DNA from 4 places in the Providencia rettgeri genome. Region 3 is predicted to be linked to each of the others. Evidence: predicted binding sites of a transcription regulator. Region 3 holds the regulator's gene; each other region holds the start of a gene.
The links. Region 3 encodes CRP, which controls carbon source genes, mostly activating them, when cyclic AMP is high. Its sites were predicted from a motif close to ATGTGANNNNNNTCACAT; they were not measured.
Positions count from the first base shown of each region.

Region 1: pth (aminoacyl-tRNA hydrolase) is a predicted target of CRP. The motif match lies at 1,017-1,034, and genes of this name have one in related genera.
Region 2: deoC (deoxyribose-phosphate aldolase) is a predicted target of CRP. The motif match lies at 1,288-1,305, and genes of this name have one in related genera.
Region 4: msrB (peptide-methionine (R)-S-oxide reductase MsrB) is a predicted target of CRP. The motif match lies at 1,100-1,117, and genes of this name have one in related genera.

Region 1 is NZ_CP163512.1:1,723,134-1,725,342, reverse strand. Features, by position in the region: gene ychF (redox-regulated ATPase YchF) at 1-149, opposite strand, end outside; gene pth (aminoacyl-tRNA hydrolase) at 253-843, opposite strand; gene ychH (stress-induced protein YchH) at 1,136-1,402, shown strand; gene prs (ribose-phosphate diphosphokinase) at 1,733-2,209, opposite strand, start outside.
Region 2 is NZ_CP163512.1:4,278,132-4,280,340, reverse strand. Features, by position in the region: gene deoA (thymidine phosphorylase) at 1-197, opposite strand, end outside; gene deoC (deoxyribose-phosphate aldolase) at 246-1,025, opposite strand; gene AB6N04_RS19515 (NupC/NupG family nucleoside CNT transporter) at 1,518-2,209, opposite strand, start outside.
Region 3 is NZ_CP163512.1:3,961,602-3,963,810, reverse strand. Features, by position in the region: gene AB6N04_RS18195 (OsmC family protein) at 1-204, opposite strand, end outside; gene crp (cAMP-activated global transcriptional regulator CRP) at 561-1,193, shown strand; gene AB6N04_RS18185 (hypothetical protein) at 1,392-2,209, shown strand, end outside.
Region 4 is NZ_CP163512.1:1,371,860-1,374,068, forward strand. Features, by position in the region: gene gapA (glyceraldehyde-3-phosphate dehydrogenase) at 1-892, opposite strand, end outside; gene msrB (peptide-methionine (R)-S-oxide reductase MsrB) at 1,248-1,661, shown strand; gene AB6N04_RS06205 (YeaC family protein) at 1,840-2,094, shown strand; gene AB6N04_RS06210 (hypothetical protein) at 2,167-2,209, opposite strand, start outside.

The DNA of each region.
Region 1 (2,209 bases), 2.1 Mb from region 3:
CGTGGGTCTGGCATTGGCACAACACCCGTGTTTGGTTCAATTGTACAGAAAGGGAAGTTGGCTGCTTCGATGCCGGCTTTGGTCAACGCATTAAATAATGTGGACTTACCCACGTTTGGCAGACCAACGATACCGCATTTAAAACCCATATGTTTCTCACCTTAAATAACGAGGTGCAGGGGAGTGCTGCACCCAATGTTTAGAAATTGGCGCTAATTATACACAAAAAGTCGATTTGGATGAAATGAACTCTTATGCAGTCGCTTTAAAACTATGTAAACGGTTTATTGCTTTGTCCATTCCATCAGATAATAGAATGTCGGTGCACCTAACTGCTTCATCAATCGCTTCATCAATCAGTTTTTGCTCAGACAGTGGCGGCTTACCTAACACAAAACCAACCACTTTGTTTTTATCGCCTGGGTGGCCAATGCCAATACGTAAACGGTAAAAATTGGGGTCATTCGCAAATTTACTCTGAATATCTTTAAGCCCATTATGACCACCATTACTGCCACCAAGCTTCATTTTTGCCACACCCGGCGGAATATCAAGTTCATCATGGGCGACTAAAATTTCATCAAGATTAATACGATAAAAATTAGCCATTGCCGCTACCGCTTTACCACTGAGGTTCATAAAGGTGGTTGGTACTAATAAGCGAATATCATTACCACTCAGGTTAATGCGTGCGGTATAGCCGAAAAATTTGGCTTCTTCTTTTAAGTGTTGATTATGGCGCTGCGCCAGTAAATCAACATACCATGCCCCGGCATTGTGGCGGGTTTGTGCGTATTCAGCCCCCGGGTTTGCAAGGCCAACAATTAATTTAATTTTGCTCACGGCGACTACTTCACTGTCAGATTATGGAATGAGGCACATAGTTTACCCTGTGATGGGGAGGAAGTACAAAAATCAGATAAAAAACATCAGGCTAATTATAGTTGCCATGAAAACTATTCGTTTTTTTTGATAAAAAACACTTTATGTATAGATTTTATGGGTAACTTGGTACCTTGTGATGGCTATCGCATTAAATTTTACTTAATGCACTATAATCCTTACATAAATATAAAAAAACACCGAATTTATTTACAGATGCTTGCTTATCAGTTTACTGATACTGGAGGTAGATATGAAACGGAAAAGTGCTCATTTAATTGGTAATGTCCTTATGGGGTTAGGGATGATCATGATGATTGGGAGCATTGGGGTTAACCTATTTGCCCATGTGATCAACTTTAGCCTGTCAGAGCTTGTGACAAACGGTTCATTGTTCGGCATTTTCGTTGGTGCCATAGTGTGGTTAGTGGGCGCGAGAGTAGGGGGACGTGAAAAAGTCGCGGATCGTTACTGGGTATTAAAACATTATCCACGTAAAGATAATCACCGTTATCCATAATTACTCTACGTATTCAATACAGTGATGATTATAGGCGATAGATAGCTGGGTGGTAGTCGATGTTTTCCGCGAAGGTCGCTAGGGGATGTTGATCGTTGATGCGCGATTTTATTTGAATTAATGCCATGTTAGGCAATAGCTTCCCAAGGTAGTAGCAAATGGGTGAAACGCATCATACTTCCTTCAGATAATCGTCAGTGAGCAGCGATAGAAATAGATATTAGTTGTTATAATCCGTCTAAATCATAAAGCCCCTACAGATATCTGTAGGGGCTTAATTTTTGGCTGTGATATTCCATCACCGTAGTAACATTAATCACCTAAAGGGGATTAATGCTCAAACATTGCTGAGATTGACTCTTCGTTGCTAATGCGACGAATAGCTTCAGCCAGCATGCCTGACAGTGTCAAGGTGCGAACGTTGCTCAACGCCTTGATTTCAGGAGACAGTGGAATAGTGTCACAAACAATGACTTCATCAATAACTGAATTTTTGATGTTGTCTACAGCATTGCCTGAGAAAATCGGGTGAGTTGCGTATGCGAACACACGTTTAGCACCACGTTCTTTCAGCGCTTCAGCCGCTTTACACAGAGTACCACCGGTATCAATCATATCGTCAACTAAGATGCAGTCACGACCTGAAACATCACCAATAATGTGCATAACTTGAGAAACGTTTGCACGAGGACGACGTTTATCAATGATTGCCATGTCGGTGTCATTCAGGAGTTTTGCGATAGCTCTAGCACGTACCACGCCGCCGATGTCTGGAGATACAACAATTGGGTTTTCCAAGTTCTTCTG
Region 2 (2,209 bases), 320 kb from region 3:
GAATCACGCATTGCCAGTGTCAAAGCCACACGCTCAGGCATCGTCATATCGTTAAAATAGATGGTCATTGCCAGCGCAGCAATTTGGCCTTCCGAAACAGAATTATCACGAACACCATTGATAAAAAAGCGAATTTCCTCTTCACTTAATGGTTTGCCATCGCGCTTTTTACGAATAATCTCTTGTGCCAGAAACACGATATACTCCTTTAAAGTCGAATTTATCGGCTAACAATAATGCGAAAATTAATAACTACCGCTTGATTTTTTAACGTCGTAACCCAGCGTGTTTAATAAATTTGCTAACAAGCTTGATGCGCCAAAACGGAAGTGGCGGCTATCAACCCAATTGTCACCTAAAATTCGACCAGCTAAAGCTAAGTAATCAGCCGCTTCTTCAGCAGTACGGACACCACCTGCGGGTTTAAAACCAACTGTTTTTGCAACACCCATATCACTGATAACTTGCATCATGATTTCTGCGCTTTCTAAGGTTGCATTAACGGGGACTTTACCTGTCGAGGTTTTGATAAAATCAGCACCTGCTTTAATTGAAATTTCTGACGCTTTACGAATTAACGCCGCATCTTTTAATTCGCCTGTTTCAATGATCACCTTCAGTAAGACATTCGCAGTTGCACAAGCATCTTTACATGCTTTCACTAAATCAAAACCGATTTGTTCATTACCTGCAATGAGCGCGCGGTATGGGAATACAACGTCAACTTCGTCCGCACCATAAGCGATAGCCGCTTTGGTTTCTGCTAATGCGATTTCAATGTCATCATTACCGTGTGGGAAGTTGGTTACTGTCGCAATACGAATATCAGGGGTACCTTGCTCACGCAGGGTTTTGCGTGCAATCGGAATAAAACGAGGGTAGATACAAATTGCCGCGGTATTGCCCGCAGGGCTTTTGGCTTGATGGCATAATGCGATTACTTTTGCATCAGTGTCATCATCATTTAATGTGGTTAAATCCATCAGGGTCAGCGCGCGTTGTGCGGCTGCTTTTAAATCAGTCATATAACTCTCCAACGTTATTAATTCTTCAGAACGACACGTTCTTTGTTGGCGAGCGGGCTTGGTTCCTTAAAGATGCCAGCCGGATGCTTCCGAACTGAGCAGCTGAGTTCCTTCTCACCGCACGATGCCCTAGAGTCAGTGGACTCTGAGAACTAGCAGTTCCATTAGCAGCTTACTAGTGTCTATTTGACCATGGAACCGCGTCATTTTATGTGCTACAAATCACATTAATCGACTGAAAGTTACATTATTAAAGATATAAATGTGAGTCAGATCTCATTATACCCGATCTGGCGGTTAATTTATTCACTCAAATGGCTTTTTAACCCCAGACAATCATTAATTGACTAAGTTAAGAATAGTTGAAATTTTGCCGTTGAATATAAAAGATCGCAAAAGAATATAATCGATAAAAATAAAAGCGAAAGAGACTCCCTTTCGCTTTTATAATGAACAGATTCGATAAAACTGCCTGAAACTCAATAGCGTTTTTTATGCTACGGCAATTGCACCCAAGGTCAAGAAGAAGCCAGCAATGGTTGCACTCATTAAGTTAGATAGCGTCCCCGCCATCACCGCTTTCATACCGAGACGAGCAACATCTCCACGGCGATTTGGCGCCATTCCCCCCAAACCACCTAATAAGATCGCTACCGATGACAAGTTGGCGAAACCACATAATGCAAATGAGATAATCGCTTTTGTATGGTCAGACAACACTTGCTTACCTGCCGCAATAACTTCCGCATCCGCCTTCATATATTCACCGAAGTTCATAAAGGCAACAAACTCATTCACGACAATTTTTTGACCAATGAAAGAGCCCGCAATCGTTGCTTCACTCCATGGCACACCAATTAAATAGGCGATAGGCGCAAATAACCAACCTAATAACAATTCAAGAGATAATTGTGGATAATCAAACCAGCCACCAATACCACCTAAAATACCGTTGATTAAGGCAATTAATGCAATAAATGCCAATAACATTGCCCCCACGTTCAGGGCTAATTGCATCCCTGATGATGCTCCCGCTGCGGCAGCATCAATAATATTAGCAGGACGTTCGTCTTCCGCGACTAAATCGACCGCATCAACTCTGTCACGCACATCTTCCGTTTCAGGCACCATTAGTTTTGCGAATAACAACCCCCCCGGAGCTGCCATAAATGATGCCGCAATCA
Region 3 (2,209 bases):
CACTTCGCAGTCGGTAATATCATTACGACCTTTTTGTAAGATAGATACCACGTCGATGGCGCTGCAACCGCCCGCAGCCATTAGTACCATCTCCATTGGGCTTGGTGCTTTATCTCCAGCATTACCGTCCATCATCACTTGATGACCTGATGCTGACTCACCTAAAAAAGAGAGGCCTTCTACCCATTTAACTCTTGCTTCCATTTTATTCCCCTTGAAATGAAATCGATTTAAAGGCTACATTGTTCCATAGATATAATAAATGTTATATCAGCTTTATTCTGCTGAAGCGATACAGGAGAGACTTTCTGTATTGGATATGCTACAAACAATACTTAGTTGATAGGATTAAGATCAAAACTCAACGTTGCATTTGATTATATTATAGTGTTGATATCAATTTGTTCACCCTAACCATGAAAAGCGATTGATATAATGTTGCTATTCTTATTATTTAGGGTATATAAGACAAATTAATATGCTAAGCTAGTGACTTTAAAGCCAGCCTTTCTGGTACGCTTTTTCCGGATGGCTGCAATAACATACAGAGGATAACGCTAATGGTTCTCGGCAAGCCACAAACAGACCCTACTCTTGAATGGTTTTTGTCACACTGCCATATTCATAAGTATCCATCCAAGAGCACACTGATCCATCAGGGTGAGAAAGCAGAAACCCTTTACTACATAGTTAAAGGTTCAGTGGCTGTTTTAATCAAAGATGAAGAAGGCAAAGAAATGATCCTCTCCTACCTGAATCAGGGGGATTTCATTGGTGAGCTTGGATTATTTGAAGAAGGGCAAGAACGTACTGCGTGGGTTAGAGCAAAAATCGCCTGCGAAGTTGCTGAAATTTCTTACAAGAAATTCCGTCAATTGATTCAGGTTAATCCTGATATCTTAATGCGTCTCTCTGCGCAAATGGCAAGCCGCCTGCAAACAACGTCAGAAAAAGTGGGTAACCTCGCTTTCTTAGACGTTACAGGTCGTATCGCTCAAACGTTACTGAATCTCGCTAAACAACCTGATGCCATGACACATCCAGATGGGATGCAAATTAAAATCACCCGTCAGGAAATTGGTCAAATCGTTGGTTGTTCCCGTGAAACTGTCGGCCGTATTTTAAAAATGCTGGAAGATCAAAACTTAATCTCCGCACATGGTAAAACCATTGTTGTTTACGGCACACGATAATTAACCTTTCGCCTCACTCCCTTGGTGAGGCGCACTCTTTCGAATAGCTTTATATCATTGGTATAAAGCTATTTACATGAATGATTAGTGATAATCATATTTCCCATAACAATCCAAGTAGTATCGTTTCTTTATATTTTCTAGCTAATTGTCAAACTAAGATAGTGATAACTAATCATTACTCGGAGATTATTAGTTATGAAAATAGACAATAAACAAAATAATCATTTAGCCAGCATATCTAGTAATAAAAATATTCCCCCTCGAACGCCTTCAGTCATTTGTAATTTAAATACTATCAAAACATTCAATACCGTAAATTATCAGAAAATAAATTTTGCTATTCAGTCTCGATACTTTCATGAAAGAGCACAACCCGAATTAGACCATCTACCTTATTCACCACCTGTTGAAAAAATCTTGCTACCTTATAAATATCATGAAGATGAGTTTATTTCTCCATCAAATATCTTTAAGCGTAGCATTATCATAGAACAAAATTCACCCAAAAGCGTTAAACAGGAAGATACCGCCATGAAAATTAGTAATCCTAATTCTGAATCAATAAATATAAATAGAAAAAACTTAATTAAAGATTTTGGCATCAACAAATTAAAACACTTTTTCTATGAATCTATTGATAAAATAAACTCAACAGGTAAGATTCGAGCTTTAATCGTTATGAATAAACTGAAGCCCAGAGCAGAAGATTTATACAGTGTTAAGTTTTATAGTCAACAGAGGATCACTGAAATACAAAAGACTAACAAACAAAATACAGAGACTGTCAATAACGAAAGAAATCTGCCAATAGCATTTTCAGGTAAGGATAAAGCGCAATTTAATCAGGCTAAAATATTAAAAAATGAAATTTATGAACTCGAAAAAAAGATATTACATTATGATAATTTTAGTCATGTAGGTGATAAGTTTCAATATACCAAATCAGTACAACAACTGATTAATGAATGTATTTTATCTCCATCGAATAAAAGAGGTAATAAGTTTAATGCCAC
Region 4 (2,209 bases), 1.8 Mb from region 3:
CTGCTTTAGCATCAAACACAGAAGTCAGTTTTTCGCCGTTGAAGTCAGTTGATACAACGTCATCTTCAGTATAACCCAGAACACCTTTCAGCTCGCCTGCCGCTGCTTCTTTGATTGCGTCACAGATTTGAGTGTAAGTTGCTGGTTTTTCCAGACGAACAGTTAAGTCAACAACAGAAACGTTTGGTGTTGGAACACGGAAAGACATACCAGTCAGTTTGCCGTTCAGCTCAGGAATAACTTTACCTACTGCTTTAGCAGCACCTGTTGAAGATGGGATGATATTTTGGGCCGCACCACGACCACCACGCCAGTCTTTGTGAGAAGGGCCATCAACAGTTTTTTGAGTTGCAGTTGTTGCGTGAACAGTGGTCATCAGACCTTCAACAATGCCGAATTTGTCGTTGATAACTTTAGCCAGTGGAGCTAAGCAGTTAGTTGTGCAAGATGCGTTAGATACGATTTCTTGACCTGCGTAAGCTTTATGGTTAACGCCCATAACGAACATTGGGGTATCGTCTTTAGAAGGACCAGTCAGAACAACTTTTTTCGCGCCTGCTTGGATGTGTTTACGCGCAGTTTCGTCAGTCAGGAAGATACCTGTTGCTTCAGCAACAACATCAACACCGACTTCGTTCCATTTCAGGTTTGCAGGATCTTTTTCTGCAGTAACACGGATTTTTTTACCGTTTACAATCAGGTGACCATCTTTAACTTCAACGGTACCGTTGAAACGACCGTGAGTTGAGTCGTATTTCAGCATGTAAGCCATGTATTCTGCATCGAGCAGGTCGTTGATTGCAACGATTTCGATATCAGAACGCTCTTGTGCAGCACGGAAAACGATACGGCCAATACGACCAAAACCATTAATACCTACTTTGATAGTCATAGTATTTCCACCAGCTATTTATTCGTGAATTAAGTTGTAGTTAAAGTTACCAAAACCTTGCCAGCCGTCAAGCGGAATCGTGTCAATTATTGAAAAAAATCAATTCTGATACCACCAACTGCTTATTTGTCAGCCACTTCAGCGGCAAATACAGCCGCACGTATTATCGGGATTGTGCAGCATAATGAAACCATCTATCAGTGATATATGTGATACGGTTCACAAATCAAAACGGAAAGTAAGATGCTTCTTAGTTTAGAATAGTTTTACAAAAAATGTTGTTAATTTTTTGTTGCTCGAAATTGCAGTATGATAGTCATCAACCGAATAAACTATTTAAATACGTGGGTAAGTCATGTCACATAAAGATAAGCAACACGTTGATATTTCAGGTTTAAATGAAATGCAGCGCTATGTTACACAGCAAGCGGGCACGGAGCCGCCATTCAGCGGTCAATTATTGCATAACCGTAAAGAAGGTGTGTACGAATGTCTGTGTTGTGGTACACCTTTATTTATGTCTGAAACCAAATTTGACGCAGGTTGTGGGTGGCCAAGCTTTTATGAACCAGTGAACGAGCATGCGATTAAATACATCGAAGATTTCTCCCATGGCATGCATCGCATTGAGGTTCGCTGCCAACATTGTAATGCTCATTTAGGGCATGTATTTCCAGATGGTCCCATGCCAACGGGTCAACGTTACTGTATTAATTCAGCATCCTTAAGCTTTTTGGACAAAGCATCAGGCGAAAAGACACGAGGTTAGGCTGCTGAAGGCTGCTGAAGGCTGCTGAAGTCTATAATTTTATATCAACAATACTGAGCGGTAACGATTCAGCTAAAGGTTAGAACAGTTTAGTCAAAAAACAATTTTTATTTTTTAAAGGAGCAGTGCCGTGAGCGTAGACATCGACCCTAAACATATTGAGCAATTACTGGCTGTGATGACGCCAGAAATTTATGAGCGCCTCGTTACGGCTGTTGAATTAGGAAAATGGCCTGATGGTATCCCTTTAACGGCAGAGCAGAAAGAACATAGTTTGCAAATGGTGATGCTGTGGCAATCGCGCAATAATCATAACCCTGAACACATGACTGTCGGCACAAACGGTGAGATCACCATGAAGAGCAAGCAAGAGCTTAAAGCGATGTTCCAAGGGGATCGTCTCGCGACATTAAAACCACAAAATGATAATTAGCACTGCGAGATTAACGGCAAAATGGGTGGTTATTAAAGGGGATACTTGCCTTTATCCCCTTTAAAGCCGTGGTTATTCAGGCTTATTGAGTTGTGAAAAAATTGCTGTCAATGTT